4 regions of the Paenibacillus sp. FSL H3-0329 genome follow, and region 2 is predicted to be linked to each of the others. Evidence: riboswitches for the same ligand, from Rfam matches in the RefSeq annotation. Region 2 holds a riboswitch; each other region holds the start of a gene.

Region 1 (8,128 bases), 3.2 Mb from region 2:
CAATCACATAAGCAAAAGAGCCTACATTACCCGCTTGCCCTATAGAGTTAACGCCGAATGCTTTGATAGTCAAAGAAGAAGGTACTTGGATTGGAGTCGTATACAACGTTGAGGTTGTCGTAGGTGTTGATCCGTCGGTCGTATAATAAATTTTATCGCCGCTATTTGTACTGGATAGGGTCACCGTTTGGGCAGAATCATAGGTTTTGGGCACAGGAGAGACGGATATCACCGGAACCTTAGGAACGTCTGGATTGGCGTCATACCATACGTTATCTGAGTTATACCAGCCCTCTTTTACGCTGCGAGATAAGTCGCCCGTTTGTTTGCCATTGCCGTCATTAAAGATCAGGCTTGCACCTGTAGCATTCGGAACAGTATAGCTATACCAATCGTTTCCGTCCGATTTCATCAGTATTCCCGGCCATGCTCCACTAGTCGGAACGGTTGCCGGATTCAGATTCCAGTAATGGATGCGGATCGCTGCATTCCAGCTTGCTGGTTTCTTAAAGTGAACGGTTAGCCCCGCTGAAGTAGGTGTAGGTGTTGGCGTCACTGTTGGCGTTGGTGTAGGAGTTACGGTAGGTGTTGGCGTTGGTGTGGGTGTTATGGTAGGTGTTGGCGTCACTGTTGGTGTAGGAGTTACCGTAGGTGTTGGTGTCACTGTTGGTGTAGGAGTTACCGTAGGTGTTGGTGTCACTGTTGGTGTAGGAGTTACCGTAGGTGTTGGTGTCACTGTTGGGGTAGGAGTTATCGTTGGTGTTGGTGTAGCTCCGGCCGAAAGGGTCACATAGTCGATATTAATATTCCCGCTATCATCTGAGTCATATTTATAAGCAAGCGTGTTATTTCCTGCCTGTAAGGAGAGTGTTTCTGTTTGGTCTGCCCATGTATCCCAGTTGGTCAGGTTGGCTAATGTTGTCTGTGTAACCTTTATTCCATTGACATAAATGGACACCTTTTTAGCACTGCCGGATGCATTAGCATAGTGAAGCGTGGCATTATAGGACCCTTCTGCGGAAGCCTGGACGTTAAAAGTGGCAGTTGCTCCTGTAGTTGTGTATCCATCAACAAAACCGGTGCCCGAATATCCGATGTGATTCGTATTTACTTTTGCACCACCAGACAGGGATGCACTCTCTGCTTCGTATTTCCCGGCAACCGGAATAACCACCGTCCAGTTCTTCCCGCCGTTATTGTCCCAACTATCCGTTGGAGCCGTGATGTGATAACAATAAATTAGGGTGGCACCTTCCTGAACATTGAGGTTGGCGGTGAACGTGGTTCCATTTTTGGTCATCACCGTGTCCGTAGTATTAGCCCAGTTATTCGTAGTCCAATGTAAGGTCACAGCTGTCGCTGTAGGATTGGTATAGGTGACTGTATGATCCGTATTGCTGGCCGATGCTCCACCCGATAAACCAAATAAACTAAAAATGAGCGAAAAAATAATTAACCACGAAATATAACGCCTGGATTGTTTGGATACCAAGTAAATAACCTCCTCATAATTTTAAGTGCAGCTTACGATTTTAAGCGCTATCGTGGTGTGCAAACGTTTGCAAAAATGAGAAAAAAAGAAATACTTGATAGTTTTGATCTCCTCCTTCCATGATAAATAAGGAAAAAGCTCATTGAATGCGTTTACAAATAGCTCTATATGTGGTGGATTTTCCTTGTTAAGATTATAGGCGCCAAACTTTGGCTGGTCAATGCATCTTTTAGGCTATAATTCAATCGTTTTCACTATAAGTTCCCTAAGATAGCAGGTAAATTGTTCAGGTTCTTAGCCAGCCAATTCATTTCTTTTGCAAAACGTTTTGGAGGTACACTATGTTTGTCCATCGCGGCATTAATCCACCACGGGCTTTCCATATACCACAACAACTGCAATGATTTTGTTAAATCCCCCTGCTCCACCGTTCGTTCCTCACGATATCCGTCAATAAATGCTGAAGCTAGTGCTCCATCTAAATCTTCATCTAAAGCACATGACATCACTGCTCGCGCCACATCTAGCTGCGGATAATCATATTTGAACCGATCAAAATCTAGAATTGCAGACAATTGGCTATCTTGAAATAAAAGATTATCAACCCATAAATCACGATGTGCCCATCCAGCTTCAAGTCCTTCGAATATTTCCGGATCTATTTCTTCAGTCGCTCTTAGTTGTATCTCTAGGTCAGTGATGAGTGAGGTTTTACCCATTTCCTTTGATTGTTGTAGGAGTACATTCCAATGTTCTAAACGTTCCTCAGGGCTTTGTGGAATAAATTGTGGGGTTCTTTTCAAACTAATGGTCCCATCATTTAATAAACGATGCATTTTACCTGTGGCACGACCCAAATCAAACATTTGATGGATATTAATCTTACCCGGCTCTATGACACGGCCTTCACAATATTCCATTGCCATAAACGTTTCTCCCTGATCTGATTCCAGTAAAACATTATTGTTATAAGCCAACAATCCGGGACATGGGAGCCCCTGTAGATACAATCTTTTCTGTTGAGAAAAGGCAAAGTTCAGCTCTTCTGGGTTATACAATTTATATCTTTTTTTGTTGTATTGTTTAAGTAGAAATTGCCCTGAATCCGTTGTGATTTTCCATTTAAGATTTAACCAGCCACGTTTTATTGGGGTAGCATGAAGGACTTTCAATCCAAAAAAATGATAGAAACTATTACTTAAATCCTCTAAAATGGCTTCCTCTGAACGAATCGCTTCCATTTCATCAACTCCTATCTATTCAAAGTATAAAAGAAGAAGCCGCCAATGACGACTTCTTTTAGATATTTCTTTTTAGCAGAAAAAGTTATCTATAAATGAGGCTCCCGCCTTGGAGAAACTCTTCTGCCTTCTCTTGCATTCCTGATTCAATTCTCGTCGAATTACGGATATTATGAGAGATCTTCATACTGCAAAATTTCGGCCCGCACATGGAACAGAAATGAGCTGTTTTAGCGCCTTCCGCAGGCAATGTCTCATCATGATATTCGAGCGCTCGCTCAGGATCTAACGATAAATGAAATTGATCACGCCAACGAAATTCAAAACGGGCTTTCGAAAGAGCGTTATCCCGGTCTTGTGCTCCTTTATGCCCTTTCGCCAAATCTGCGGCATGTGCCGCTATTTTATAAGTAATGACCCCTACACGTACATCTTCCTTATTAGGCAGGCCAAGATGCTCCTTCGGAGTTACGTAACATAACATTGCTGTACCGAACCAACCAATCATCGCTGCACCTATAGCAGAGGTAATATGATCATACCCCGGCGCAATATCTGTAGTCAGTGGACCTAACGTATAAAAAGGGGCTTCGTTGCAAGTTTCAAGTTGCTTATCCATATTCTCTTTAATCAAGTGCATCGGCACATGTCCTGGACCCTCTACCATCACCTGTACATCATGACTCCAAGCCATAGCTGTTAATTCACCTAACGTCTCTAACTCGGCAAATTGTGCTTCATCATTCGCATCAGCAATCGAACCCGGACGTAATCCATCGCCTAGGGAAAAAGAAACATCGTACAGCTTCATGATTTCACATATCTCTTCAAAATGTGTATATAAAAAGTTCTCTTGATGATGCGCAAGACACCATGCCGCCATAATGGAGCCACCTCTTGAAACAATACCTGTCATACGTTGTGCCGTCAACGGGATATAACGAAGCAGAACTCCCGCATGAATGGTAAAATAATCCACCCCTTGCTCCGCTTGCTCAATGAGCGTATCACGGTATACTTCCCACGTTAAATCTTCCGCTTTCCCATTCACTTTTTCCAAAGCTTGATAAATAGGCACCGTTCCAATAGGAACAGGAGAATTACGGATGATCCACTCGCGTGTCGTATGGATGTTTTTACCTGTGGAGAGATCCATTATATTGTCTGCACCCCAGCGGGTAGCCCATCTCATTTTCTCCACCTCTTCCTCTATGGATGAGGATACTGCGGAGTTTCCAATATTGGCATTGATCTTTACCAAAAAATTACGCCCAATAATCATTGGTTCACTCTCTGGATGATTGATATTCGCTGGAATGATGGCGCGACCGCGGGCTACTTCATCTCTTACAAATTCCGGTGTCACATTCTCACGAATCGCAACGTATTCCATTTCCGAAGTAATAATCCCTTTGCGTGCATAATGCATTTGAGAGACATTATGCCCCTTTTTCGCTCGCAAAGGTTTTCTATGGAGCGCTGGAAACACTTCCGCCACAGCTTTTCCCGTTGCATTCCCGTTATCTTCAGGCTTCACGGTTCTTCCTTCGTACGCTTCCACATCCCCTCGTTCCTCAATCCAGCTTAGACGATTGGGCTCTAACCCCTGACGAATATCAGTATGAATATTAGCATCCGTGTAAGCCCCACTTGTGTCATAGACATGAATTGGGGCATTCTCCTCTTCGCCGTCTATGCCCGCAGTTGGACTAAGTGAGATCTCCCGCATAGGCACCTGAATATCAGGCCGTGAACCCTTTACATACACTTTTTGACTTGCTGGAAAAGCTGATAAATTGATTGGATCGTTGTTCAATTCGCTTGTCATCTCAATTCCTCCTATAAGGTGATTTGATCAAGCGGAGACGGTCTACTCCCCACACATAGAAAAGGCCACATCTGTATAAGATGAGGCCTTAGAGTAGACAAATAGAAATAGAGCTCCATTTCCTCCGCTGGCATTATCCAGATCAGGTTTGACGGTCGATAGTTATAACTATCCTCTCAGCCTGGTCCCACCAAGCTCCCGTAACTATATAATTGCTACTTCAAAGTATAACCGAAAAGAGAGAATTATCCAAATCCACTCAAATGTGAGATCAATGTGTACGTTAGTATAACACCAATACCCCAAATCCTTCCAGAAGCACCTCGCCCGACAATGTTGTGCCGCTCAGTAAATCTGTTTTGGTCTCATGAAGATGGATCGTGACAGGAGTCTCACTATAATTAAGCAAAAAAGCATAACTGGAAGAAGCTCCGGTACGGACTTGCAGCTCTACCTCTTCTGGGAGCTTCAGCCAATTTGCTGGCGATTGTAGATCCATTAAATTTATGATCTCAGCCGCTGCCTGTTCGTTAAATACGGCTCCGTAATACCAAACCTCACCCTTGCCGCGACGATTTCTAGTTACCGCCGGTTTTCCCGCATAATAATCAGAGGCGTAAACCGCCATCACTTCAACCGAAGCTTCCTCTATTTTGAGAATATCATTAAAGTCATCTGCTCCTGTAACGACTTCGGTCGCGCCCGACCAGCTAATTGTTGTTGGCTGACGACTGCCCTTAACCATTGTGAATTCTTCAACTGTGATCCCGCATTGATCCTTAGCAGTACCTGGGAAAGGACGCATATAACATTGACCGCGCTCATCCTTATAGCCAGTTCTACAGCCGAAGATCAGTTTGCCGCCTTGTTGAACATATTCATCCAGCAGAGACGCTGTCTCATCTGTCATAATCGCTGGGTGAGGATAGATAAGCACGTCGTACCTTGCAAGCTCCTCCAGCGTTGTTTTTTTGCGCAGATAGAGCACGTCATTCGGGATATGCTTCCGCTGAAGAGCCTTGTACCACTCCTTATTGCTCTTCCACATAAACGGGCCATGCCAAACATCGTATTCTCCATCCCACTCATTGTCATAATCACGAACAATAGCAACGTTAGCCTGATTATGAGTACCGATAAACGCTTGACCTGCTGCTGCCAGCTCCTGACCGATCTGCCCCGCTTCCCGCACTCTCCGGTTAGGCTGATTATGATAGTCATTGATTCCATGCCAATAAATTTCATTGCCCATCGTAGCTGTCCGCCAGCGGAAATATAACACCATATCTGCCCCATGAGCGATCGACTGATAAGTCCATAACCGCATCTGCCCGGGCTTTGGAGAAGGCATATCCATCCGGTTCACCCAGCCACCCGGGCCCGACTGCTGCTCCATAATGCAGAAATTCGGGGATATCGAACGAACAACAGATAACGACAGTCCCCAGCCTCTATCATTCAGCGGATTCCGCTCATTCGGGTCATAAAAAATAGTAGAGAACTGAGGATAGGAATCATAGCTGAAGAAATCCAGCAGTTCATCCGTCATTTCATGGCTATCGAGATGACCGAACAGACCGTTCGTGGTTACCCATTGCTTAGGGGCAAGTTTACGAATGATATCCGCTTGGTTTTTGGCAAAAGAAATTGTATTGTCCGAAATAAACCGTTTTTCATCCAATGCCTGATGAGGATTGGGTTGCTTCGGTACTGGAGTCGGACGTGGAAGATAGACCTGAGACCAGTCACTATAGCTTTGATTCCAAAAAACAGCTCCCCATGCCTCGTTCAAATGCTCAAGCGTAACATATTTCTGCTGTAGCCATTCCCGGAAGGCCTTATGGTCACTCTCCGAATAAAATTCACTGATCTCACAGTTGAGCTCATTATCAATTTGCCAGCCAACTACACCCGGATGATTGCCGTAATGTTCAGCCATTTGTTCTGCAATACGTGCACACAGTTCCCGGTATTTAGGACTGCTGTAATTATAATGGCGGCGCATGCCATGCTGAAGTGTAACACCTTCGTAGGTTACATTTAATACTTCTGGATATTTATCAGTCAACCAAGCTGGAGGCGTTGCCGTCGGAGTACCAAGTACAACCTGAAGACCATATTTATGTGCTAGATCAATCGCCCGATCAAAGAGCCCGAACTGAAACTCCCCTTCTGTGGGTTCAAAAATAGACCAAGCAAACTCCCCCATCCGAATGATCGTAAAGCCGAGTTCACGCATCCGGCGATAATCGTCCTCCCACATGTTTTCTGGCCAGTGCTCCGGATAATAACAAACGCCAAGCTCGAATTTTTCAGTTGCGACAGGTTTCTTCATCATTACCTCCAAAGTATTAAAAATATGCTTTCAATATTTTATAATTCTATTGTAGTATCAATGATAAGAGGTCTTATATAACAAAATATTGCTATCATATAACAATCTTGCGTTTATTGCCTTAATCCAACTTGCGCTCTGTTGCGCTACAGAAATGGGTGCTGCCAAACATGAAGAAACAATGGTATTTGCCGACACCGGCTTTTTCAAAATATGTCTGTTATCCTGAATTTTTGGGACATTACACTCACTTTCCACAACATACAGAGAGAAGAAGCGAAGGGTTTCTGGGGAGTTATAACCTGCATTTGATCTTTGGTGGGGAGGGTTATGTATTCCATGAGGGCGAACGTATTCCGATGAGTAGAGGACGAGGTTTTCTGTACCCAAAAGGGGCTTATCAGCAATACGGCTCTGACCCAGGCGAGCCTTGGGATGTCCGATGGGTTCATTTTAATATTGAAATCGTCCTCCCCTTATTAGAGGAAGTGGACCAGTCCCGTGCATACCTGTTCACTTTTGATTTGGATGCTAAGCTGGACGAGCTATTCGAGGAAATGTACCTACTGAGCGCTTCCTACGTGACCCGTAGCGAGCCAAGACTATCTGCTCTGCTGTATGAGCTTCTAGTTAAATTGCTGCAGAACTCCGAGCCGCTTCACGGCTCAGTACCGCACGAGGTTAGACAGTCCATCCGGAGTGCTGCAGATATCATTCATGTCGAATGTGCCAGCCCTTGGTCTCTGGAATCGATGGCAAGATTGACCGGGTACAGCAGCTATCATTTTCTAAGGCTGTTCCGGGTGGTTATGGGCAAAACTCCAAACCGTTATTTAACCGATTGTCGGCTGGCTAAAGCCAAGCTTTTACTGGTTTCCACAGGACTCTCCATTGCTCAGGTTGCGACTCAGTCCGGTTTTGCCCAATCCAGCTATTTTATTAAAGTGTTCAGAAGGTTTGAAGGCATGTCTCCTGTGAAATACCGGCAGGCTTTTGGGGCGTAGACGATCTTCCTTCAGTCCGTAGAGATTCAATCTTAGTCTCTTGGACTTATCACCCTTAAAGATCATCCTTAAGAGAAATTTCACTCTCAATATCTAAACTTATTGTTTCGGAATGAATCTCCCCTTCATTATCATTCCATGTAATAGATAAAGTGGTGTTTTCATAATTTTGTCTATTTTTATTTAATTCGTCATACGAATACGGACCTGTTATAGACCCGATATCAG
Region 2 (8,128 bases):
GAACTTAGAGCGACCCGTGGTCAAAGTGAGGTATTGCTGTCACCTGGCTCACTCGGCGATATTCAGGCGATAGAATTAGACGGATCGTATAAACTGTTAGTTCAAAAAGACGGATTTCTCGCCGGAACTGAAGGCATTCAAGTAAATACCAAAATGCAGAATTTAACCAGAGGGCTCTTCTCCGGTGAAGGCTTCTTCATTGTAGAAATCAGTGGCAGAGGAACGGTGTTCCTGTCTTCCTTCGGTGCTATCCATGCGATTAATTTAGGACCTGGTGAAGAAATGATTATCGATAACGGACACCTCGTAGCATGGCCAGATTATATGGACTATAAGGTAGAAAAGGCAGCCTCTGGCTGGCTAAACAGCATAACCAGTGGTGAAGCACTTGTGTGCCGCTTTCGTGGAGAAGGTGTAATTCTCGTTCAGAGCCGTAACCCTGGCAGCTTCGGAACGTGGATCAAATCCTTTGTACCTACTCGAAGCTAGACTTCCTAAAACGCAGTAATCAAAAAAGACACAGGCTTGGACCCTGTGTCTTTAGGTTAGAAAGCGATCTTACGAGACTGCTTTATCTGCTTCTGCTTTTGCTTTTTTGCAGCCTGTACGTTTACATGTTCCATAAGTACCCTTGAAATCAAGGCGATGATCCGTGACGTTAAAGCCATATTCACGTTCCACTCTTCTCTCCAGCTCCACAAGCCAGTCGTCCTTAATTTCCTCCAACCGACCGCATACGCTGCATATCAAATGATGATGCATATGCGAATGATCGTTCCCGCGCAAATCGTAACGGGCAACTCCGTCTCCGAAGTTCATCTTCTCTACAATGTGTAGCTCACATAAAAGCTCAAGTGTACGGTATACCGTTGCCAGGCCCAGATGTGGATAGCTGTTCTTAACAAGCATATATACTTCTTCTACGCTTAGATGATCCTTCTCATTGTCGAGCAGAACGTTCACTATAGCTTCACGCTGAGGCGTTAATTTATATTTTTGCGCCGCAAACAATTGACTGATATTTGATATTTGATCCATTTGGTCTCCTACCTTCCCGGAACGATTTAACATCCGTACCCTCTGAGACGCTCCTATTTATGCAGTTTGGACAAACCATAAATAGTAATCGTTACGATATAATCATAACAAAATTAACCACGAATGAAAAGAGCCTGACATCATTATATCATTTCATGCCACTTATCCAAAGTACTACACCCCAATCTGGCCCATATTTCTATTAAAATCTACTTTTTCGTGAAATAATACAGATTAGACCGCAACCTTTCCATAATTTACAACGTTAAAGGAGTGACAAAGGCTAAGGAGCCTATCCATACAACGAGGTGAAAAGACATGAACATGAAAAAAAGCACACTAGCAGCGATCACAACCGTAGCCATTTTCTCCTTTTCTTTGGGTGGTCAGATGTTTGCAGCTGGGAACACCTTTAAGGATATTGATAACATAAACGGCAAAGAAAAAATCATTTCTTTAAAAAATCAAGGGTTAATTAAAGGTGTCAGCGAATCTCAATTTCTCCCTGGCTCTAAGGTAACTACAGCCCAAGGGATTCAGTTTATCTCCGGCGGTCTCCAGCTTAGCCTCGCGGCCATTGATTTTAACAAAGCTCCTGTTGCCAGCGGCTTGTTCACAAAAGTAAAAGACAAAGCCTGGTACGCTGAAGCCTTTATCAATGCTTATTACAATGAAGTTAAGCTTCCTAAAGACATTGATCCTAACCTCATTATGACCAAAGAGCAATTCACTAACTATCTAGTGCAAGCGATCGAAGGCGTTGGCAATCTGCCGATGATCAATATCGTTCCAGTAGATATCGCTGATGAAGCTTCTCTGACTCCTGCGTATCAAGGCAGTATTCAGCGCTCCCTGAAATACAAGATCAATAGCCTGGATGCTAACGGAAAGTTTAATCCAAAAAGCGAACTCACCCGCGCCGAAGCAGCGATTATGCTCTACAACGCTTTGGAATTTCTGAAAACTGGAGTATAAGCCAAATTTCAGATACTCTTCTCATTTGAATAATCTACACATGAAAAAGCAGCTCCGGATGATTCCCGAGCCGCTTTTTCGTGTATATTGTCTTTCTACTCTTCTTCACCATTCAGTCTGTTCAGAAATTGCAGAGCCCGGGGATTCTTCGGATGCTCCAGCACTTCTTGCGGAGTCCCTTGCTCTAAGATATGACCACCATCCATCAAAATGATCCGGTCCGCTACATCGGCGGCAAATTTCATCTCGTGGGTCACAATCACCATAGTCATACCTTCTGCCGCTAATTGTTTGATAACCTTAAGCACTTCCCCTACCAGCTCAGGATCGAGCGCCGAAGTGGGCTCATCAAACAATAACACTTCTGGATCTACTGCCATAGCCCGGGCGATGGCCACTCTCTGCTGCTGTCCACCTGACAGCTGATGTGGATAGTTATCAGCTTTATCTGCCAAACCCACCTTAGCCAGCAGCTGAAGCCCCCGCTTGCGCGCTTCTTCCTTGGATCGTTTCAGGACAGTTACCTGTCCCTCCATCACATTGCCAAGCGCAGTCATATGCGGAAATAAATTATACGATTGAAAGACCATCCCTGTTTTCTGACGAAGGGCCAATACGGAATTCTGAGGAATTTTCTTATGATCTGTAAAATTGATGGTGATATCACTGAGCGACAGGCTGCCTTGATCCGGGATTTCCAACAGATTAAAACAGCGCAGCAGTGTAGTCTTCCCGGAGCCAGATGGCCCAATAATGACAAGTACCTTTCCATGCTCCATTTTCAGATCAATACCCTTTAACACTTGGAGTGCGCCGAAGGATTTATGCAAATTAATGATTTCAATCACAAGTATCTCTCCTTTAGGTCGCAGAGTAACGATCGAGTCGTTTCTCCAAGTAATTTTGCAGCGCCGACAGCACAGAACAGAACACTAAATAAAACAATCCTGCTTCGGAGTATACCAGCAGAGGCTCATAAGTGGTAGAGGCTACCTGCTGTGCGGTTCTAAACATCTCCGTATAGGTGATGATCGCTGCAAGCGAAGTATCTTTAACCAAGCTAATAAAGGAATTGGATAACGGCGGTACAGAAACGCGCGCAGCTTGTGGCAGAATTACGCGGCGCAGAGCCTGCCCACGAGTCATCCCGACTGAGAAGGCAGCTTCCCATTGGCCTTTATGTATCGACAGGATAGCAGCGCGTACGATTTCCGATGAATAAGCCCCTACGCTAAGAGTAAATCCAATGGTGGCGGCAATGAAGGGGTCGAGTACAATACCAACAGCCGGCAAACCATAAAATATAATAAATAGCTGCACTAACAATGGGGTTCCTCGAATAACCCACACATAAAAACGGGCGATTAGCTTCGGAATTACCCACGGTGAAAGACGTGCCAGCGCGGTTAGGATCGCCAAAATCAATCCAAGCACAAAGGAAAGTAGCGCCAACGGAATGGTAAAAGCCACCCCGGCTTTTAGCAGGGGTAGCAGTGTGTCTAAGAAAATTTGTATTTTGCGGTCATCCATTATTCAGACATCCTTTTTAGCTTCCAGGCTTAATTAGCCTTGCTAGCCTTGTATTATTTTGAAACGTCAGCTCCAAAGTATTTCTCGGAAATTTTCAAGTACGTTCCATCACTCTTCATCTCTGTAATCGCATCACTGACCGCTTTCACCAGCTCATCATTGCCTTTCAGGAATACTGCGGCACTTTGTGATCCTTCAGGAATCTCATCAACCACTTTAATTTTTGCATCTGGTTTTTGTTTTTTTAGATCCAGATAAGACAAGCCATCATTCACAGTTGCATCAATACGTCCCGAAGTCAGCAGATCCATCGCTTGATTGAAACCGTCCGTAGCTACGATTTCAGCATCGTTCTCACGAGCGATGTCGGATAAGTTACTTGTCAGGGATTGTCCGGCTTTTTTACCCTTAAGATCGGCAAAGGTCTTAATATCCTCATTGTCTTCGCTCACGATCAATACTGCTTTGGATACGATATAGGGTTCAGAGAAATCATATTTCACTTTGCGATCTTCGTTAATGGAAACTTCATTAAAGATTACATCAAACCGTTTCGCATCCATTCCAGCGAAAATACCATCCCACTGAGTTTCAAAAAATTCAGCTTTAACACCTAAACGTTTTGCTACTTCTTCAGCAATTTCCACGTCAAAACCAGTCAATTTCCCCGCAGTGTCATGATAAGTAAAAGGCGCATAAGTCCCTTCTGTACCTATCCGCAATTTGCCGCTGGCTTTCACAGCCTCCAAACTGTTTTGCGCTGAAGATGCTGCTCCACCATTCGTTCCAGCTGTAGGTTCAGCAGCCGTATTGGTATTCGAATTATTGCCGCAAGCCGCTATAAGGACCACGGTTAACGCCAATATAATAGTTAAACTCCATTTTTTCATTATTAAATCCCCTCTCTCTACCCGGATTTTTTCCGGTAAATTGAATAGTACACTGCCATCACATGATCGTCAATACTTTTTTCCGATTATATACATCGGAATTATAATATTAACTAGATTCCTACCTATATCTTACCCAATCTTGGATTAATCCTTCACTTCTTTCTCTCTTTACTTCTCAGAAAGATATGGTATATTTATTAACAAATTAATATGGACCTGTTATTTCACTAGGGGAGTCGGCCGACTGAGACGGAGCTTCAAGCTCCGGACCCTTGGAACCTGATCTGGATCATACCAGCGGAGGGAAGTGGAGCAGAATTTTCATCAAGCATGTTAAGTGTTATTATGCAGAATGAACTTTTTGACCCATTCATTTCCTCTGGAAATGGATGGGTTTTTATTTGTTTAGGCGCTCCACAAAAATTTTAGGAGGTTTGATCATCACGACCATTTTATCTATTCAAGGCCTAACCTACTCTTTTCCGGAATCTGAGCAACCCCCTGTATTCGCAGATCTATCCATGGATATCAGGCAAGGGGAATTCGTCTCCGTAGTAGGTGCTAGCGGATGCGGGAAAAGTACATTTTTCAAAACGATTGCCGGTTTACTCGAACCTACTCACGGAAAAATAAAACTCTCTACGCACCCGTCAACCGCTAGTCGTTTAGGTCAGATCGCTTATATGCCTCAGCAGGATTTATTGCTGCCTTGGAGGACAGTGCTCGACAACTGCCTTTTGCCTTGGGAGATCAAGCCCAGATTCAATAAACAAGAAACGATCACTCAGATTCGGGAAATGTTGACCCGCTTCGGCTTAGCAGATGTAGAGAAGGCTTATCCCCATGAACTTTCGGGTGGAATGAAACAGCGAGTCGCATTTCTGCGCACCTTAGTGGCTGGAGGCGGAAGTGGTCTTATGCTGCTGGATGAGCCCTTTGGCGCTCTCGATGCCATGACCAAACGCGAGATACACCGTTGGCTGTTGGAGTTATGGGGTGAATTGAATCAGACGATTATGCTCATCACTCATGATCTGGAGGAAGCACTATTGCTCAGTGACCGGATTTATTTATTATCTGGCGGTGCGCACAGCGAATTACAGGAGATCGTTGTGGATTTACCAAGGCCAAGACATTATAAGATGAACTACGAACCCCGGTTTATAGCACTGCGTGCAGAGCTGGAGCGGAGATTACATGCGACCTATACCTTTTAAAAAACATCTAGACAACTATGGTCCCTTCCTTCTTCTGGTACTGCTCATTCTTGTAATCTGGGAGTCAGCTGTTCGCCTTCACATGATTCCAGCCTTTATTCTCCCTGCACCTTCCTCTATTGGAATCGCATTGATCGAGCACAGGCAATTATTATTTGGACAGCATTTATTGGCGACGTTACAGGAGATACTGGTGGGTTTTGTCCTTTCTGTTATTTGTGGTGTATTGCTGGGCACTGGAATGTTCCTGTATCGCCCCATAGAAAAGGCCATCTATCCCTTTCTTATCATTAGCCAGACGATCCCATTAATTGCGCTATCCCCCATTTTTATTATGTGGTTCGGATATTCGCTGTGGAGCAAAGTGGCTGTGGTGTTTTTGACGGCTTTTTTTCCAGTCGTAGTGAGTACATATGATGGACTTCGTACAAGTGGCCAGACTTACAAGGACTTATTATTAACATTTGGTGCAAACCGCTGGCAGCTGCTTGTCAAAACCCAAATTCCACTGGCGTTGCCTGCTTTTTTCTCTGGCTTAAAGCTGTCCATTGTATACTGCGTCATCGGAGCTACTATCGGGGAATGGCTCGGCGGCAGTAAAGGACTCGGTTACTTCAGCCGCAGAATGGCCGGAAATATGCAGAGCGATGAAATGTTCGCGGCTGTATTTCTGCTGTCCGCGCTTGGTGTGGTGCTTTTTCTGGCGATAGCTTTACTCGAACAATTATTTTTAAAGAAAAGAGGATCAAACCAATGAATCATTTAAAATCCCCACAACGAGGACTTATTTCTGTATTTCTAGTATGCACACTTTTGCTCTTAAGCAGCTGCGGGAAGGCAGACAAGATAAATAACAACTCCCAAACCGATCCCTCCAATACCGAAAATAAGCAGTCACACAAGCTGACGATTATGCTTGATTGGTATCCCAATGCCGTTCATTCCTTTCTATACGCTGCGCAACAGCAAGGTTTTTTCCAAGAGGAAGGTTTGGATGTCGAGATCAAAATGCCTGCAGACAGCAATGATTCCCTAAAGCTTGTTGCAGCGAATCAAATTGATCTAGCGCTCAGTTATCAGCCTCAGGTACTTATGGCACGCGGCGAGAAAATCCCTGTACGTTCGATTGCAGCAATCGTGCGGCATCCACTGAATCATCTGATGGTTCCTCAGGCTGGCAGTATTCATAGTCCAAAAGAGCTCGCGGGAAAACAAATCGGCTATTCCTCCATTCCGCTCTATGAAGCGATGATTCGGACAATGATCCAGAGTGATGGAGGCGATCCTTCATCCGCCAAGCTGATTGACGTAGGTTTTGACCTCATCCCTGCGATCTCTACTGGACAAGTAGACGCAATAATGGGCGGGTTCATCAACCATGAACAACTAATCCTTGAAAAAGAGGGACATCCGGTCACTTCGCTTAATCCAACGGATTACGGAGTGCCTGACTATTATGAGCTTGTGCTGGTGGCCAGCGAACAAGGATTGCAAAATTCTGAAGCCTACTTTAAAAAATTTCTAAATGCCATTACAAAAGGACAGGAATTTGTGGAGCAGAATCCTGAACAAGCCCTGGATTTACTGGTTGCACATGAAGATGCAACTTCACCGCTCGACAAGGAGATTGAGAAAAAAAGTCTTGAGATTCTGCTGCCGCTGATGAATGCTGGCGATCAATCTTTTGGATATCAAGACCCGACATCTTGGGAAAAGGTTCAGCAGTGGTTATCCACCAACAATCTTCTACCAGAGGATATTAAAGCACAGGAAGCTTTTATCAATCTGTAATGTTTAGTTAGTTGTTCATACAAGCTTGAGGAGGAATTATGATGAGTTATTTAGCCAAAGTACGGGAATCCAACCCGTTGATCCACAACATCACTAATATTGTGGTAGCCAATTTCTCAGCCAACGGTCTGTTGGCGCTTGGCGCCTCTCCCTTTATGGCGGATGCCCACGAAGAAGTGATCGACATCGCCGCTATGTCGTCTGCTGTAGTTCTAAATATCGGCACACTCAATGATTACGCCATTCAATCTATGTTGCTTGCTGGTAAATCCGCTAATAAACACAGGGTTCCCCTAGTGCTTGACCCGGTAGGTGCAGGCGCAACTTCTTATCGGACCGCTGTCACTCAAAAGCTAGTGAATGAGATGCAAATCACCGCACTGCGGGGGAATGTGGCTGAAGTCGCTAATGTCATTGGAGAGAGTTGGTCCATTAAAGGGGTGGATGCTGGCGAAGGTGAAGGCGATGTAGTCCTTTTGGCTGAAGCTGCTGCGAGGAAGTTAAGCTGTGTGGTCATCATAACTGGAAAAGACGATGTGATCACGAATGGAAAAAACACCTATATTGCTAGCAACGGTCACCCTATTCTCACGAAGGTTACAGGAACTGGCTGCTTGCTCAGCGCTGTTGTGGGGGCATTTCTCGCGGTAAGTGGCGGTGACTCGTTGGAGGCCGCAGTGGAAG
Region 3 (8,128 bases), 2.5 Mb from region 2:
TTCTAATCGTCGCTGCCTTCTCTTTGATTTCTCTTATCCTCTGGGCAAGAGGACACTTCGGTAATCTACAACGCATGCTGGATGAACGTGCCTCTGTCCAAGGAGCAGACAATTCGCATTCCTCAAGCTCACGTTCTAACAAAAAATTTCCGTATAAAGGTAAGCAATGGATTCTGCTAGGGATCTTCATCGTTTTCTTTTTTCTTTATGTAGGCACAGAGATGAGTTTAGTCAACTTTATGCCGGCTATCTTTATTGCCAAGCTAGGGATGACAGAGTCTGCGGCAGCACTGACAGTCACTTTCTTTTGGCTGGCGATGTCTACAGGAAGATTGTTTGCGGGTGTAATTGCCGAAAAAATATCTTATCGCGTGTACATTCTCAGCAGCTGTTTACTAACCTTGTTACTGCTGACACTCTTTCCGTTCACTGACAATCGAATGACTGCTTTCATTGTAATTCTGCTGCTGGGGCTGTTTATGTCCGGTATTTTCTCCATTGCATTGGTTTTCTCCAGCAAAATGCTGCCTGGCACCGAAGAGTCAACACCCAGCATTATGATTGCTTCCGGAGGCGTTGGTGGTGCTTTGCTACCTCTGTTTACGGGCTGGTCTATGGACCATTTAGAAGTGGCACAAACAGCCGGATTACTTGCCACTTTTGCTGCCTTCTTGTTCCTGCTAAGCATTGCCGCATGGAGATTCCAAGCCAGGCAAGCGGTGGAAGGAAAGAGTTCCCGTATTTAGAATAGTATCAACGTTATCCTTTTAGGGTAATGTGATCTATAAGCATATTCTGAGCACAAGGATGGACAATGAATGAATGAGTCTTTAAATGAGTCTTCAACTGAGCCTTTGTTACATACTGCGCTTATGCAGTTTATATTTCCCTTCTCTATAAAAAAGGGCGATTCTAAGCAGCTTATCCAGCAATTACAGGACGACGGATTCACACGTTTTTTTCTGGATAACAAAGAACTGGAAGCTGCCTATTATGGAGAAGGTTACTGTGTTTCCCATGAACGAATGGAGCGCACCTATTTACCGTTTGCCGCACACGTCCTTTTTCCGCGCAGGAAGGATGCCGACTCGTTTCGCCGTTTTTCCAGAGTAAATAATCTCGACTGCATTCTGGAGATTCCGCAGCAATCTATATTTTTCAAAATTCTCTCGACGGATATATTCATATGTCCCTTTCAGCTTGGATTCGTGACGATACGTGTCCAGCTGGAGGGGGATTCGATTCCCTTTAGTATTGCCCTAGAATTCGCGGATCGTTTCCGTGCGCTAGAGAAAACCTTCATACAGGATGACTACACTTATATTCATTGCGGGGAACAGACCTATGAGATGGTAGAGGATTTTGTCTTCCGAAATTTGGTGGATGGACTGGAGCCATATCTGGATCAATCGGATATCAATGGGGCTTATTTTGAGACCCTTCCTTTTTTCGTAGATGAAAGAATGCAGGTACAAGCTTTTTACGGCTTTCAGAATGAAGAAAGTTCTGATGAGATTAGTGTAAATCTACGCTATCGCGCCTCACAGCTTGATGGAATTGATCTGAACGGAAAGCCCTATGCCAGTGCAAGCGATCCAGCGTATATTGCAAACTATTGTCATGAGCATTCCTATAATCGCTGGGGCCCAGACACGTATTATATGATGAATGAGCAGACCTTTTGCTGCATGACCCGCGCTGAACAGGAAATTGCTGTTAGTCTAGCCAACCAGATGTACGGGCAATATTATTACGGATTTTTACTCAATATTTTCCACAAAATCGTTCTGCTAAAGCTTGCCAACATGCACTCCCGACTTCGGATTAATCATGATTATGAGGAAATAGACAATCTAATCTACTCCATTAATAAGTTCTCGGCAAAGTTCTACTTCTTGGAGTTGATTTCCCAGTCGCAGGGCCGGGAGATATTTCTTCAGCTGCGTAAAGTATACGGAAACGACGCTTTGTTCGAGGAAGTGAAAGAAACCTTAAATGACCTGTTTCAGTATCAGGATAAGTTTCAATCCAAGCGACGGGATAATCTGCTGATGATTCTCACTGTATTTACGGTAGTAAGCGGGATTTACGGCATGAATCAGGTCATTGACGATCTGGATGGAAAAATCCAATGGAGTAAAATGATTGGTTATTCCCCCTTTGAATTTCTTGCCCTCTTCGTGATCATGAGCGGGATTCTGATCAGCGTTGTCCTCACGCTAGGGGCGCTGGTTAGTGAGCTTAAACGGCGTCACCGCAAGAAATATAAAGATCTAGACTAGCAAAAAAGAAACTACTGGATTGGAAAAATTCAGGAGTGCACTACTAGACATTCCGAGTACAGCCGTCTATAATACACCGTATGCGAGAAATATAAGATATAAAGTATGGGTACAAAACTTATACTTACTTATATTGCACATAGAAATACCCGTTAACTTCATAGAACCAGGGGTGCTGGAATTGGCCGGCTGAGATTGTATCCCACAAGATACTGACCCTTATACCTGATCTGGATAATGCCAGCGTAGGAATCGCCAATTGGTTCTGGTCCCTGTGACCTTGACTAACCTTGCGCCAAGCCAGCGTCCCGATCACTCGGGGCGCTTTTTTTGTAAGATCACTAAAAGATGTAGAAAAACGTACATACTACACTTTACGGTTCATGTTGTGAAGACGGGATTCTTGTAACCTTAAAGGAGAGAAGAAGACATGCACCTCAAAAAAGCACTTACGTTGTGCCTCACCTGTGTACTCATTCTTGCCATTGCCGGATGCGGCAGCAACAATGGGAATACAGCCGGAAACAAAGCAAATGCTACTGATCCAACTGCAGCGGCTGGCACGGATGCTCCAAAAGAGCTCACCAAAGTTAAAGTCGCACTCGACTGGACACCGAACACGAATCATACCGGTCTATACGTAGCTAAGGATCTTGGTTACTACGCTGAAGAAGGTCTGGACGTCGAAATCGTTCAACCAGGCGCAGCGGGTTCTGATACTATGGTTACTTCTGGCGAAGCCGCATTTGGCATCAGCGCCCAAGAAGGATTAACGCTAGCCCGTCTACAAGGCGTACCCCTTGTCTCGATAGCAGCTATTATTCAGCATAATACATCGGGATTCGCCGCTCCAGTAGATCGCAATATTAAATCACCAAAGGATTTCGAAGGTAAAACCTACGGAGGCTGGGGCTCACCGGCCGAAGAAGCAGCCATGAAGGCCATCATGGATCCTGAAGGTGGCGATGTGAAAAAGGTGAAGCTGATCAGTATCGGTGAAGCTGATTATTTTACCGCCGTCAAACGTGACATTGATTTCGCCTGGATTTTCTACGCTTGGACTGGAGTTGAGGCTGAGTTGCGTGGCCAGCCATTGGATATGCTGTACTTAAAGGATTATGCGCCACAGCTCGATTATTACACGCCTGTGCTGACGACGAGTGAGAAGCAAATTGCAGATCATCCTGAGCTGGTGAAGGCCTTCATGAAAGCCACATCAAAAGGTTATCAATATGCTATTGATCATCCGGAAGAGGCTGCCGGTATGTTATCGAAGGCCGTTCCTGACCTGGACGCCGACCTTGTCCTAGCTAGCCAAAAATGGCTTAGCCCAAAATACAAGGACGATGCTGCCCGCTGGGGCGAGCAAAAAACCGAGGTCTGGCAAAATTACGGCGACTGGATGTATGATCTGAAGTTGCTGGATAAACCGCTGGATGCTGCTAGTGCATTCAGTAATGATTTTTTACCGGCGGAGTAGAGAGCGGACTTCAGAACCAAGAAGGTTGGACGTTACTTGAGGAAGGAGGAACGGAGCGTAGTGATGTGCTACGTGAGTACCGGACTTCCCAAGTTCGTTCAAGATTCGATGTCGAGTTTGCTTCCTGAGTTACTTCGTTATCAAAGTTGGCTTTTTGAACTTACCTTATAATTTAAGAGCTCAAAAAGTCGGCTTTCAGAACCAAGAAGGTTGGACGTTACTTGAGGAAGGAGGAACGGAGCGTAGTGATGTGCTACGTGAGTACCGGACTTCCCAAGTTCGTTCAAGATTCGATGTCGAGTTTGCTTCCTGAATTACTTCGTTATCAAAGTTGGCTTTTTGAACTTACCTTATAATTTAAGAGTTCAAAAAGACGGCTTTCAGAACCAAGAAGGTTGGACGTTACTTGAGGAAGGAGGAACGGAGCGTAGTGATGTGGTACGTGAGTACCGGACTTCCCAAGTTCGTTCAAGATTCGATGTCGAGTTTGCTTCCTGAATTACTTCGTTATCAAAGTTGGCTTTTTGAACTTACCTTATAAAATGAGAGGATTGATTATTGTGGCTAACACCCTACTAAGCATTCAAGTAATTCCAAAAACTCCGAACAATGAGGATTCCATCCCATACGTAGATAAAGCGATTGAGGTCATTCAAAAATCCGGTGTTAAACATCAGGTGAATCCGCTGGAAACCACAATGGAAGGTGAGCTTAGCGAGCTGCTGGAGGTTGTGCGTCAGATGCAAGAGGCGTTGATCGAAGCAGGCAGTCCAAGCGTAATTTCGCAGATCAAAATCGCTCATAATCCTAACGGAATCAGCATGGATAAATTGACGGAGAAATATCGGCCGTGAGATCGACCTGGAAGCTAATATGGCCGCCCCTTGTGGCGGTCGTCTTCTTTTTAACCGTATGGCAGCTATCTGTATCTGTATTTCATATTGAATCCTGGATTCTGCCGAGTCCTGCTGATATTGCCCGTGAATCCACCAGTAACGCTTCTGGTCTTTGGGCTCATACGATGGCTACGCTGCGGCTCACTTTAATTGGTTTTCCCATCGGTACGGGGGTAGGTCTGATCGTCGCTTTGCTTTTGCATCTTTTGCCTTGGGCTAGACGGGCTTTTTATCCACTCATTATTCTGAGTCAAAATGTTCCCTCCATCGCGCTCGGCCCCCTGCTCATTATCTGGTTCGGCTTTGGTCTTTTGCCCAAAATCGTGCTGATTACACTAGTATGTTTCTTCCCTGTAGCTGTCGCTGCGATGGGCGGCCTGGCCCAAAGTGATCAGGTCATGATGAATTATATGAAAATGGCTGGCGCAAGCAAGTGGCAAATCTTTACCAAGCTGGAGCTGCCCTCTTCTATCCCGGCACTATTTTCCGGTGTAAAAATATCTGCTACTTATGCGGTTATGGGCGCCGTGGTCGCTGAATGGATTGGCGCGGATAAAGGTATTGGCTATTATATGCTTCTGCAGAAATCCGCTTATCGTACGGATCGGATGTTTGTCGCTATTGTTATTATTGTGCTTTTAAGTCTTGTACTCTTTGCTATTATTGCATTGCTGGAAAAATGGCTGGTTCGCTGGAAGCCGCGCCGTAACTCATAGAAAGGAAGATGCCTGTATGTCTCAAGCGACGCAAATGCAACACAGAACAACAGAAGTTATAAGCTCCCCTGAAGCTCATACCGTGGCACCCGCCCTTGAAGTGAGCGGCATCTCCAAATCTTTTTTCCATCGTCGCCGTAAGACAAAAGTTCTGAATAATGTCTCTCTCAAGGTAGAGCAACAAGAATTCGTTTCGATCGTTGGTCCTTCCGGCTGCGGAAAAAGCACCTTATTCCATATGATTGGCGGCCTTGTGAAACCCGATGCAGGCACGATCCGCATGAACGGTAAGGTCGTTACAGGTCAACGCGGTGAAATTAGTTATATGCCGCAGCAGCCTGCTCTTTTTCCTTGGCGTACGATTGAGGATAATGTGCTGCTTGCTGGGGAGATCAAGGGCGCACTGCGGGATGGAGCCCGCGAGGAAGCACGCCAGTGGCTTGCCAAGGTTGGGTTAAGCGGGTTCGAACATGCTTATCCGCATATGCTGTCTGGCGGGATGCAGCAGCGTGCAGCTTTTCTCAGAGCATTGCTCGCTCCGCAGGAGCTAATGTTGCTGGATGAACCTTTCAGCGCACTCGATGCACTAACTCGCAGTGAAATGCAGCGCTGGCTGCTTGAGCTGTGGGAAGAGAATCGCCGCTCTGTGCTGTTCATTACTCACAACATCGAAGAAGCGTTGCTGCTCTCTAATCGTATCTATGTATTTTCCGGCCGCCCCGGCTCCATTCTGCATACAGTCGATGTGCCATTTCCGCGGCCACGCCGTGATGAGATTACGGACTCTCCCGAGTTCCTTAAGCTCAAACGCCAGTTGTCACAGTGGATGCGAGAGGAACAAGCTAAAAATAGGCAGCCGCTAGCTTAATCGCTAAGCACTGTAAACTGATATCGCTGGTATAGCGGTGTCAGTTATTTATTTGCAGCGATAAATTCCCTAACATATTTACAATTGGTGCGGATGTATCTGCTCATTTAACAAATTTCACTCATCCTAGTAGGGATCACATTAAATGTGTGGCGAAAACGGCCTCCGTGTTGGTAATGGATAGTAACCGGGTTGGGCTGGGGACATTTACGGGATTTATACCGTTGATTTGTTTCGTTGGGCCGGATTCGGCTCATTCTACGGGATTTATACCGTTGATTTGCTTCGTCGGACCGGACTCGGCTCATTCTACGGGATTTATACCGTTGATTTGTTTCGTCGGGCCGGATTCGGCTCATTCTACGGGATTTTTACCGTTAATTTGCTGCTTCGGGCCGGATTCGGCTCATTCTGCGGGATTTATACCGTTGATTTGCTGCTTCGAGCCAGACTCGGCTCATTCTACGGGATTTATACCGTTGATTTGCTGCTTCGGGCCAGATTCGGCTCATTCTACGGGATTTATACCGTTGATTTGCTGCTTCGGGCCAGGTTCGGCTCATTCTACGGGATTTATACCGTTGATTTGCTGCTTTGGGCCAGATTCGGCTCATTCTACGGGATTTATACCGTTGATTTGCCTCTTCGGGCCGGATTCGGCTCATTCTACGGGATTTATACCGTTGATTTGTTTCTTCGGACCGGATACGGCTCATTCTACGGGATATATACCGTTGATTTGCTTCGTCGGGCCGGACTCGGCTCATTCTACGGGATTTATACCGTTGATTTGCTGCTTCGGGCCAGATTCGGCTCATTCTACGGGATTTATACCGTTGATTTGCTGCTTCGGACCGGATTCGGCTCATTCTACGGGATATATACCGTTGATTTGCTGCTTCGGGCTGAATTGCACCCGATCTAGGGCATTTTTGCCTTTCTTTTACCACTTCGGGCGGAATCGCACCGATTCTAGGGCATTTTTGCCTTTCTTTTGCCTCTTCGGGCGGAATTCCAGTGACTCAAGGGAATTTATCCCCTTATTGTACCCCTTTAGCTTTTAGCTTGAATTAAATACGAGGCTATGGCATCAACCAGAATCGGTGTTGTTTATTATTATTAATTTGTTTAAAGGTCACAACTATAGTCGCACTTACATTCTACTCCCTACCTCAATCCCACTACTCACTTTTACTCCTACTCCTTACCTCAATCCTACTACTCACTTTTACTCCTACTCCCTACCTCAATCCCACTACTCACTTTTACTCCTACTCCTTACCTCAATCCCACTACTTACTCTTGCCCCTACTCGCTACCTCAATCCCACTACTCACTTTTACTCCTACTCCCTACCTCAATCCCACTACTTACTCTTGCCCCTACTCCTTACCTCACTCCCACTAACCACTATTACTCTTCCCCCTACTCCTCACCTCACTCCCACTAACCACTATTACTCTTCCCCTTACTCCTTACTTCCTACTCTCACACCTGCCTCCTCTTCCTCTCACACCAACCGAACCAAAAAAGGTCCCCATAAACGAGGCCTTTTCTTCATTTCTTAATCATAGCTCGGAACACGAATTTGGGCAGCACTGCCTGTCTGCGCCATCGCGACTTTTGTCCCTTCGCAACTGGAGCGAACAAAAGTCGATGCAACCACTCCAGATTGAGTTTTTTCCATAGCGCTGGTGCAGGAGTAACTTTTCCCGCTATTACATCCAAGCTGCCCCCCACGCCAAAAACAACTTTTACCTGCGTAAGCTCCTGTTTGTGCTTATATACCCATTTGTCAGAGTATGGCGCCCCCATCGCAACGATCAGAAAATCCGGCTGTGCACGCTGAATCTCTGCTACAATGGCAGGCTCCTCTTCCTTGGTAA
Region 4 (8,128 bases), 710 kb from region 2:
TCTACCGGAGACTCATGATCCATTAAATATTTGTGCAGAGCATCACGGCCTGTATGCATTTCACCGGATAAAATAACCACGTCTCCAACACGCAGACTACGGATATCCTCTTCACTTACCGGCGTTGTAAGACGTACTTCCCGCGACTCAGAGGCTGGGCTGTTAGCTCCCTCAGCAATTACCGCTTCAGATTCATGTGCTCCTTCATCATCTACAGATATCCCTGTGCCGCTCTCATATAACCAATCCTCTATATTGCCAGTTGATGGATCAACCAGCACCCCTTGGCGGCGGAAGGCCCAACAGTTATAAGCAACGGATACGAAAAAGCTAGCTGGCAGACGATTCATAACGCCAACCTTACAGCCCAGCAGCGATACCTCACCACCAAAACCCATCGTGCCAATTCCAAGCTTGTTAGCATTCTCCATAATATAGTCTTCCAGCTTGCTAAGGTCTTCTATCGGATTAACATCCTCCACTTTGCGGAACAACTGCTTCTTAGCCAGCTCGTAGCCAGTCGTACGGTCACCGCCGATACCCACGCCAATAAAACCGGCACTACAGCCTTGTCCCTGCGCCTGATATACCGCGTGTAAAATACATTTACGGATTCCGTCCAGATCCCGACCCGCTTTGCCGAGTCCTTCTAATTCTGCCGGGAGACTGTATTGAATATTTTTATTCTCGCAGCCTCCACCCTTCAGAATAAGTCTAACGTCTATTTTATCCTCTTCCCATTGTTCGAAATGAATGACTGGTGTGCCTGCACCCAAGTTATCTCCGCTATTCTCACCTGTTAATGAATCTACAGAATTGGGACGAAGTTTACCATTCTTGGTCGCTCGTACAATGGCATTATGAATATCTTTTTTCATCTCAATCTGATTGATTCCCACAGGGGTGTGAATGATAAATGTAGGCATTCCCGTATCCTGACAGATCGGAGACACTTGCTGCTCAGCCATTCCGATATTTTGCGCAATCGTGGTTAAAGCAAGACCGGACCGGGTAGCCCTGTCTTCCAGCGCACGACCTTTTGCAACTGCCCGGCGTACATCTCCCGGCAAATTCGTGGAAGTTTCTACGATAAGGTTATAAATACTGTCTTCAAAATGCTGCATCTTCATTCAAGCTCCTCTCGGCAGTTCCAGGTTATCTAAAGTTTGATACAATTAGTATAATAATATCATACCTAGCACCGCATGAAAGGGGTTACTTTAAAATTGAGCTACCATTTTTCTGCCTATCTATATCGTCTTCAGTATATTCAGCGCTGGAGCTTGATGCGCAGCACCGCACCGGAGAACGTCGCTGAGCATTCTTTTCATGTTGCATTGCTCACACATATGCTCTGTTCCATTGGTAATGTACATTTCGGGCGTTCATTAAACGCGGAACGAGCAGCAACCATAGCTCTTTTCCATGATGCCAGCGAAGTATTCACAGGCGACATTGCCACGCCGGTAAAATACAACAATCCTCGCTTGCTCACTAGCTTCCGCGAAATGGAAAAGGTTGCGGCTGATCGCTTAACTGGAATGATTCCATCAGAGCTAAAAAGCATCTACACTCAGCTCATACGACCGGAAGACAGCCCTCCCGATTCGGAGGACATTCTGCTGCACAGCTATGTGAAAGCCGCTGATCGGCTGGATGCTTATTTGAAATGCGTATGGGAGGTTGCTGCAGGCAACCGAGAATTTGCCGCCGCGAAGGAGCAGACAGCAGCAAAACTTCGTGGGCTTGGCCTGCAGGAAGTGGATTATTTTCTGACTCATATGGCACCGAGCTTCGAAATGTCTCTCGATGAGCTCTCTGCCGGAAACTAAACACCATCTACACAATAGAAAAAAGGACCTCCGCATGAATCTCGCAGGGGTCCCTTTAGTGATTAATAATAAAAATACAAGCGTTACGTTACTGATTCAGTCAGGATATCCCAGTCTTTAAAAATCGGCTGCAAACCCTTCGTATATAGCATTTCCGTAATCTCCTGCACACTGCGGCTATCGGATATTTCGAATTGCGGAGTTCCCCCTGCATTAGTGTGACCGCCCACCTCAGTTGTGACCCCGGCTGACATCTTAGTTATTCCTAGATGAATTAAATGATCGCGTAGAGAGGCAGGCTCTCTTGTAGATAAAGTAATGCCCGAACGGGGTAAAAATAACCGGTATGCCAAAATAATCTGCACTAGTGATCGATCGGTAACATCGCACTCTGGGTTAAATTCCCCTAAATAAGGCCGAAACCGTGGGGGTGACAGGCTGATCTCGCAATCTGGATACCGATCCTGTAGATAGCGGGCATGCATGGCACTTTGGAATGCCTCTTGCCGCCAATCGTACATCCCGAGCAACGTACCAATATTCACAGAACGAAAACCTGCCTGACAGCCGCGTTCAGGTGCATCCAGGCGATTCCGGTAGTTTCTTTTAGGCCCTTTAACATGCAGCTTTTTGTAAGTCTCCTGGTGGTAAACCTCTTGGTATAGTGTTAATCCATCCACGCCTGCTTGAAGAAGCTCTTTATATTCGGCAGTCGATAGAGGATTTATCTCAATACTGACGGAGGAAAAAAATTCTCTAAGTACAACTACACAATCCTTAATATATGAGACAGGATTCTCCCGGCGCGATTCACCAGTCAAAATGAGGATATGCCGCAGACCTGTAGCTGCAATCTTCTCAGCCTCCCTGCGAACCTCCTCCAAGGACAGCTTTTTACGCGGAAAATCATAAATGGAGCTGAAGCTGCAGTAGGTACAATGATTCACACAAAAATCGGCAAGATACATCGGTGTGAACAGCTGCATCGAATAACCAAAATGTGCACGGGTCAGTCGCTGAGCAGCTTGCGCCATCTCCTCTAGCAGCGGCGTTGCTGCCGGAGAGAGCAATGCCAGCAAATCATTTTCGTTCAGCTTGTCTTTTCCAAGCGCCCGCTTAACGTCATCCTCCCGGAACTCCTTCCACAGCTGCTCATATGGATACTGCTCCAAGCGGGCCAGTGTGTCAAAAAAGCTCATGCTAATCCTCCCTCCTTTGGTGAACCTATCAAATTCAGTTCAGAAATCCAGTCAACGGTGACGAAGCAAAAGCAACTTCTTCTACAGGACCGAGTCCTGCCAAATAAGCTTTGCGGCCAGCGGATATCGCCTCGCGGAACGCTTCCGCCATGACGAGCGGATTACGTGCCGTTGCGACAGCCGTATTAAGCAGAACAGCAGCGGCCCCCATCTCCATTGCTTCCGCCGCTTCCGAGGGCTTGCCAATTCCGGCATCTACAATAATCGGCAAATTCACTTCTTCAATAAGAATACGCACAAGCTCCTTGGTGCGCAGGCCGCGATTCGTCCCGATCGGCGCACCAAGCGGCATCACAGCAGCAGCACCGGCATCTCTCAGACGTAAAGCAGCCGAAAGGTCCGGACTCATATATGGCAGTACTACAAAACCCTCCGCCGCTAGAATCTCTGTAGCTCGTATGGTCTCCAGATTATCTGGAAGCAGGTATTTCTGATCATTGATCACTTCGATCTTCACCCAGTTCCCCAGTCCCGCAGCTCTTGCTAATCTCGCAATACGGACTGCCTCCTCCGCTGTACGCGCTCCTGAGGTATTAGGCAGAAGAGTCATGTGGCCGGGAATGTGGTTCATGATATTTTCTGCTCCACCTTCCGGGTCCACTCGGCGAAGCGCTACAGTAATCACCTGAGAACCAGAGCTTGCGATCACTTCGGGGATCAGAGCATTCCGGCTATATTTTCCGGTTCCGATAAATAATCTACTAGTTAATTCGATGCCTCCAATATGTAACGGGTCATGCATGAAATTACCTCCCTTTGGTTCTTATAAATTTCTCAAAATTCTATACCGCTCCATCTCAACCCCCACCAACAAAGTGCACCAGTTCCAAACGATCATCCTCGCTCAGAGCAGTACTTTCATAATTCTCCTTACTGACAATTTCTCCATTCAGCTCAATGATCATCAGACGACCCGACCACTCAGGAAGACTGATCAAATCAGCTATAGTTTGAATACCACCAGAACACTCTGCGGATTTCCCGTTAATCAACAGTCTCATTCTGAATCACCCCCTTCGCCTATGCTTTTACCTCCCGGCTATGAATGAACCGCCTTATGAATAGCTTTGGCGGCCTCATAAGGATCATCCGCTCCGCAAATTCCGGACATCACAGCAATTCCTGCCGCGCCTTGCCTAATGATCTGCGCCGCATTAGCGGGACCAATTCCGCCAATCGCAATTACAGGAATAGAGCTAGTCTTCACCGTTTCTGCAAGCAGCTCTAACCCACGTGCGGGCAGCCCTAGCTTGCTCGCCGAGGGAAATACATGGCCAAACAAGCAATAATCAGCTCCCTGCTCTGAAGCATTCGCCGCTTCTTCCGGAGAATGAACCGATCTCCCCAGCCAAAGCTGAGGTGCAATTCGCCGGGCTGTAAGCGGGCTCAGACTGTGCCCAGCCAACTGAACACCCGCGGCACCAGCTGCCAATGCTACATCGATCCGGTCATTGATTATCAGTTTGGTAGCGGGTATACCGGCAGCCAACAGCTCCTGTGCCGCAGAGAGCAGTTCGCGTGCTGGACATTGCTTCTCTCTTAAGTGAATATAATCGACCCATGTCTGCACCGTGACAGCCAGTTCAACAAATTGTCTCAACAGCTGCTTGCCGTCTGATATTAGATGGATCTCAGCTTGTACCACTCGCGATCTCCTCTCTCTCACTTCCCTGTAGGCCAGTAAAAAACAAAAAAACTGCCCCCGTAAGGAAGGCAGTCAGAATCTGTATATAGACGGTACTACAAATAGCCCGACAACAGAAATTCGTTCTCCACTTCCCTACGCTGGTCTTAACCAGATCAGGTTCAAAGGGTCCGGAAATCCATTCCGTCTCAGCCAATCGGCACCCCTAGTGACATAAATATACAATTTTAAAATGCTAACGTGGTTTATAGTAACATATTTTTTTATTGAAATACACCCATTTATTCACATTAGCTGTACTAATCTAACCGTTTACTACCTCGCCACCATTTACATGAATAACCTGTCCAGTCACATAACTGGAATCGTCAGAGGCAAGATATACATAGGCTGGCGCCAGCTCCTCTGGTTGTCCAGGCCGTTTCATAGGCTGCGTGCCTCCAAACTCGCTAACCTGCTTCGCATCAAAGGTAGAGGGAATTAGCGGTGTCCAGATTGGACCTGGTGCTACACCGTTTACCCGTATGCCCTTCTCCGCCAGATTCGTGGACAAAGATCGTGTGAAACTCAGGATAGCTCCTTTAGTTGATGAATAGTCCAGCAGCTGCGGGCTTCCGCGATAAGCGGTAATTGAAGTTGTATTTATAATTGTAGATCCTGCTTTTAAATGAGGCATAGCTGCTTTTGTTAAATAGAACATCGCAAATATATTCGTACGGAAAGTACGCTCTAGCTGCTCGGAAGTAATATCCTCGATCTTAGCTTGCGGATGTTGCTCCGCCGCGTTATTGATGAGAATATCAAGCTTTCCTAAGCCCTCTACCGTCTGTTTAATAAGATCCTTACAGAATTTCTCGTCACCGATATCACCTGGAATTAGGATACATTTGCGGCCTTCCTGCTCGACCTGACGTTTAGTTTCCTCTGCATCTGAGTGTTCATTAAGATATGAAATGACCACATCAGCACCTTCTTTAGCAAAAAGCACAGCAACTGCACGCCCAATTCCGCTGTCTCCACCGGTAATCAACGCCGCCTTGTCTTGCAGTTTACCTGCTGCTTTATAATTTGCCGGCTCGTATTTGGGCAGCGGCGTCATTTCACTCTCAATCCCTGGCTGATGATGCTGCTCCTGTGGGGGTAAGGTTTTTGTAGCTTGTTTATTATTGCCTGACATCTTCCCTATCTCCTCTCGTTAAGTAAATTGATAGTTAACTGATCATCTTAGGATGGCACAACAATGCACGTTTATACGCTGGGTTTGTCATTTTCTTAAATCGCTTTACGAATCTTACTTACCACAATGCAAGTAGAAATAAACAACCGTGGATGTAAACTGCTGTAAGTGGAGAGGACTTCACTGCATACAAAAAGGCACAGCATCGCTGCTGTGCCTTGAATTGTTCACCCTAACTATTTCAAAGAAGAAACATGATTTTCTGCATTCACTCCATGTTCCAGTACCCACATAAAATAAAGAGCTTTAGCTGCTTTCTCCCGGGTCACTATGGCTTTAGGTTCTAGTTCTGTCCCATTGACCATTTGGCCTCTAGCAATCCCCACTTCAGATCTAATAAGCCCTAATTCATAAGCACTTTTCACTTTTGAAATTAAAAAAGGAGAAATGTCCGCCGTATCAACCAGCTGCTGCCAGGATACAAGTGGATAGTACATCGCTCCTCTAGCTCCTGGATCCAGATTGAAATCATAACCAGGATCTCCTGGCACTACTGCTGTGCCGTTATAATCAGTCATGTACTTAGGTTTATTAGCAAACTTTACTTGGTAAACATCATAGAGAATAGCACCCATCGTTTCACGTGACAGCTTACCTTTCGGATAATAGGCAAGATCTGATCTTTCCACTTTCATTAACTTAGAAATACTGCGTGTGAATTCAGCAACTGTCATCTCCGTATCTGGCTTAAAATTCCCTTGGCGGTCTTTGCCCATTACTCCCAGCTGGATTAATTTTTCAATTTGATTGCGGTAATAAGCAGCTTCCCCGGTCGTCGTATCATTAGTTATTTCCGGAAAAACCTTATCCCAGTTGCCTGTTAGTGCCGCATGCTTAACGTTCCCTTTAAGATAAGCAGTAATGGAGGCAGCAGTAGAATCGCCAGTAGCACCTTTCTCTACAAGCTCCGTAACAATCATCCGCGAAAATTGTTTGGCGAGCGCTTCTTTAAAATGAGTCCCATCGATTTTCTTTGAAGGATGCCCGTTAGCGTAACTTCCGTCATTTGTTTTGCCTGGCGTTTCTCCGGCTTCAATTGACATGAAGAGGGCTGTTATCGCTTCTACTCCGATCTCGTTATAATATTTCAGACTTTCCGAGTTAAGGTCAATAAGTGTAACTCCAGATTCATCTGCAACCCGTTTAAGAATATCTACAAACTTTCTTGATTTAAAAGAATTCTCATAGATATATCCCGGACTTGCATTCCCTTTAATTCTGGACATTGGCGTTACCAGTACTGGTATCATGCCCCGGGCTTGGATCGCAGGGAGATAAACTTCTTTAAGGTAGTTTTCATACATTGCCTCAGTCGAACCTCTGCCGTAACGTCTGAACTCATCTGCACTCTCATCATTGTGTCCGAATTGAATAAACACATAATCCCCAATGCTGCCACTCAGTAAAATGTCGTTAAGTCGACCTTCTGTATAGGCATTTTTAAACGAGCGTCCTCCCATGGAATAGTTAGTTACACTCACTTTATGTTGATTAAACATACTGCCAATAATCTGGCCCCAACCACTCATTGGCGCTTCGTCGAAGGTGTAGGACTTGACCGTGGAATCTCCAAGTATAAATAAATTCGGAAGAGCTCCAGCTGCTCTATGCTGTGGCAAAATCGGTTCCAGTATGATCTCCTCAATCCCTACAGCTGTGTTCACTTTGTTCGGTTCAATCTCAATATCTATATGGTCACGGCCGTTTACATACGTATAAGTCCACTCTTTCCCTTTGGCTACAGCCGTATGCTTGACGGGTACAAGCTTTGCCGCGTCCCAATGTCCACTTTTCAACAAGCGGCTGGTCTGCATCCCTGATACTGACACGATCCCATCCTCTGCGTCAGAAGTCGTTTTTACATATACGTTGTAGGTTCCAGGAGAAGCATCCATTCGAAACGCCATGCCGTAGTTATTATAATTATCCTTTTCAGATTTAGGTTCAGCAAAAAAATAAGATTCTGTGATGAAAAAACCTGTTCCATCGGATGTAATTGAATCGGTATGCACTTCTCTAGCGGGTAAAGCGTTGGTCTCTTGGACAAAACCATAACCTAATGATGAGTCATACAATTGCGCACCGCGATTAGGATCATACCTAACGGATTGATACCCTGTTTTAACTTGGTTTGTAAAATTGAGCTTGTATGCGT

Evidence for each region. Region 2 has a riboswitch for thiamine pyrophosphate ahead of NSQ66_RS12725 (ABC transporter ATP-binding protein). Riboswitches for the same ligand answer to the same signal wherever they lie in the genome.
Region 1: it holds a riboswitch for thiamine pyrophosphate, as region 2 does, so the genes downstream of both, thiC (phosphomethylpyrimidine synthase ThiC) here and NSQ66_RS12725 (ABC transporter ATP-binding protein) in region 2, are expected to answer to the same signal.
Region 3: it holds a riboswitch for thiamine pyrophosphate, as region 2 does, so the genes downstream of both, NSQ66_RS02050 (ABC transporter substrate-binding protein) here and NSQ66_RS12725 (ABC transporter ATP-binding protein) in region 2, are expected to answer to the same signal.
Region 4: it holds a riboswitch for thiamine pyrophosphate, as region 2 does, so the genes downstream of both, NSQ66_RS09485 (thiamine phosphate synthase) here and NSQ66_RS12725 (ABC transporter ATP-binding protein) in region 2, are expected to answer to the same signal.

What each region holds. Positions count from the first base shown of each region.
Region 1 is NZ_CP150150.1:6,094,537-6,102,664, forward strand. Features, by position in the region: gene NSQ66_RS26870 (alpha-amylase family glycosyl hydrolase) at 1-1,492, opposite strand, end outside; gene NSQ66_RS26875 (phosphotransferase) at 1,747-2,733, opposite strand; gene thiC (phosphomethylpyrimidine synthase ThiC) at 2,819-4,561, opposite strand; TPP riboswitch at 4,664-4,773, opposite strand; gene NSQ66_RS26885 (beta-galactosidase) at 4,845-6,896, opposite strand; gene NSQ66_RS26890 (AraC family transcriptional regulator) at 7,067-7,900, shown strand; gene NSQ66_RS26895 (hypothetical protein) at 7,956-8,128, opposite strand, start outside.
Region 2 is NZ_CP150150.1:2,921,974-2,930,101, reverse strand. Features, by position in the region: gene NSQ66_RS12755 (TIGR00266 family protein) at 1-489, shown strand, start outside; gene NSQ66_RS12750 (transcriptional repressor) at 559-1,038, opposite strand; gene NSQ66_RS12745 (S-layer homology domain-containing protein) at 1,357-2,013, shown strand; gene NSQ66_RS12740 (amino acid ABC transporter ATP-binding protein) at 2,109-2,861, opposite strand; gene NSQ66_RS12735 (amino acid ABC transporter permease) at 2,875-3,543, opposite strand; gene NSQ66_RS12730 (amino acid ABC transporter substrate-binding protein) at 3,597-4,433, opposite strand; TPP riboswitch at 4,656-4,759, shown strand; gene NSQ66_RS12725 (ABC transporter ATP-binding protein) at 4,871-5,653, shown strand; gene NSQ66_RS12720 (ABC transporter permease) at 5,634-6,410, shown strand; gene NSQ66_RS12715 (ABC transporter substrate-binding protein) at 6,407-7,444, shown strand; gene thiM (hydroxyethylthiazole kinase) at 7,486-8,128, shown strand, end outside.
Region 3 is NZ_CP150150.1:453,154-461,281, reverse strand. Features, by position in the region: gene NSQ66_RS02060 (MFS transporter) at 1-746, shown strand, start outside; gene NSQ66_RS02055 (hypothetical protein) at 819-2,282, shown strand; TPP riboswitch at 2,441-2,551, shown strand; gene NSQ66_RS02050 (ABC transporter substrate-binding protein) at 2,713-3,762, shown strand; gene NSQ66_RS02045 (hypothetical protein) at 4,102-4,260, shown strand; gene NSQ66_RS02040 (MTH1187 family thiamine-binding protein) at 4,323-4,616, shown strand; gene NSQ66_RS02035 (ABC transporter permease) at 4,613-5,374, shown strand; gene NSQ66_RS02030 (ABC transporter ATP-binding protein) at 5,409-6,242, shown strand; gene NSQ66_RS02025 (hypothetical protein) at 6,472-7,167, shown strand; gene NSQ66_RS02020 (WecB/TagA/CpsF family glycosyltransferase) at 7,800-8,128, opposite strand, start outside.
Region 4 is NZ_CP150150.1:2,212,604-2,220,731, reverse strand. Features, by position in the region: gene NSQ66_RS09510 (fumarate hydratase) at 1-1,124, opposite strand, end outside; gene yfbR (5'-deoxynucleotidase) at 1,227-1,832, shown strand; gene thiH (2-iminoacetate synthase ThiH) at 1,916-3,031, opposite strand; gene NSQ66_RS09495 (thiazole synthase) at 3,066-3,833, opposite strand; gene thiS (sulfur carrier protein ThiS) at 3,889-4,092, opposite strand; gene NSQ66_RS09485 (thiamine phosphate synthase) at 4,131-4,736, opposite strand; TPP riboswitch at 4,852-4,953, opposite strand; gene NSQ66_RS09480 (SDR family oxidoreductase) at 5,041-5,913, opposite strand; gene NSQ66_RS09475 (GDSL-type esterase/lipase family protein) at 6,150-8,128, opposite strand, start outside.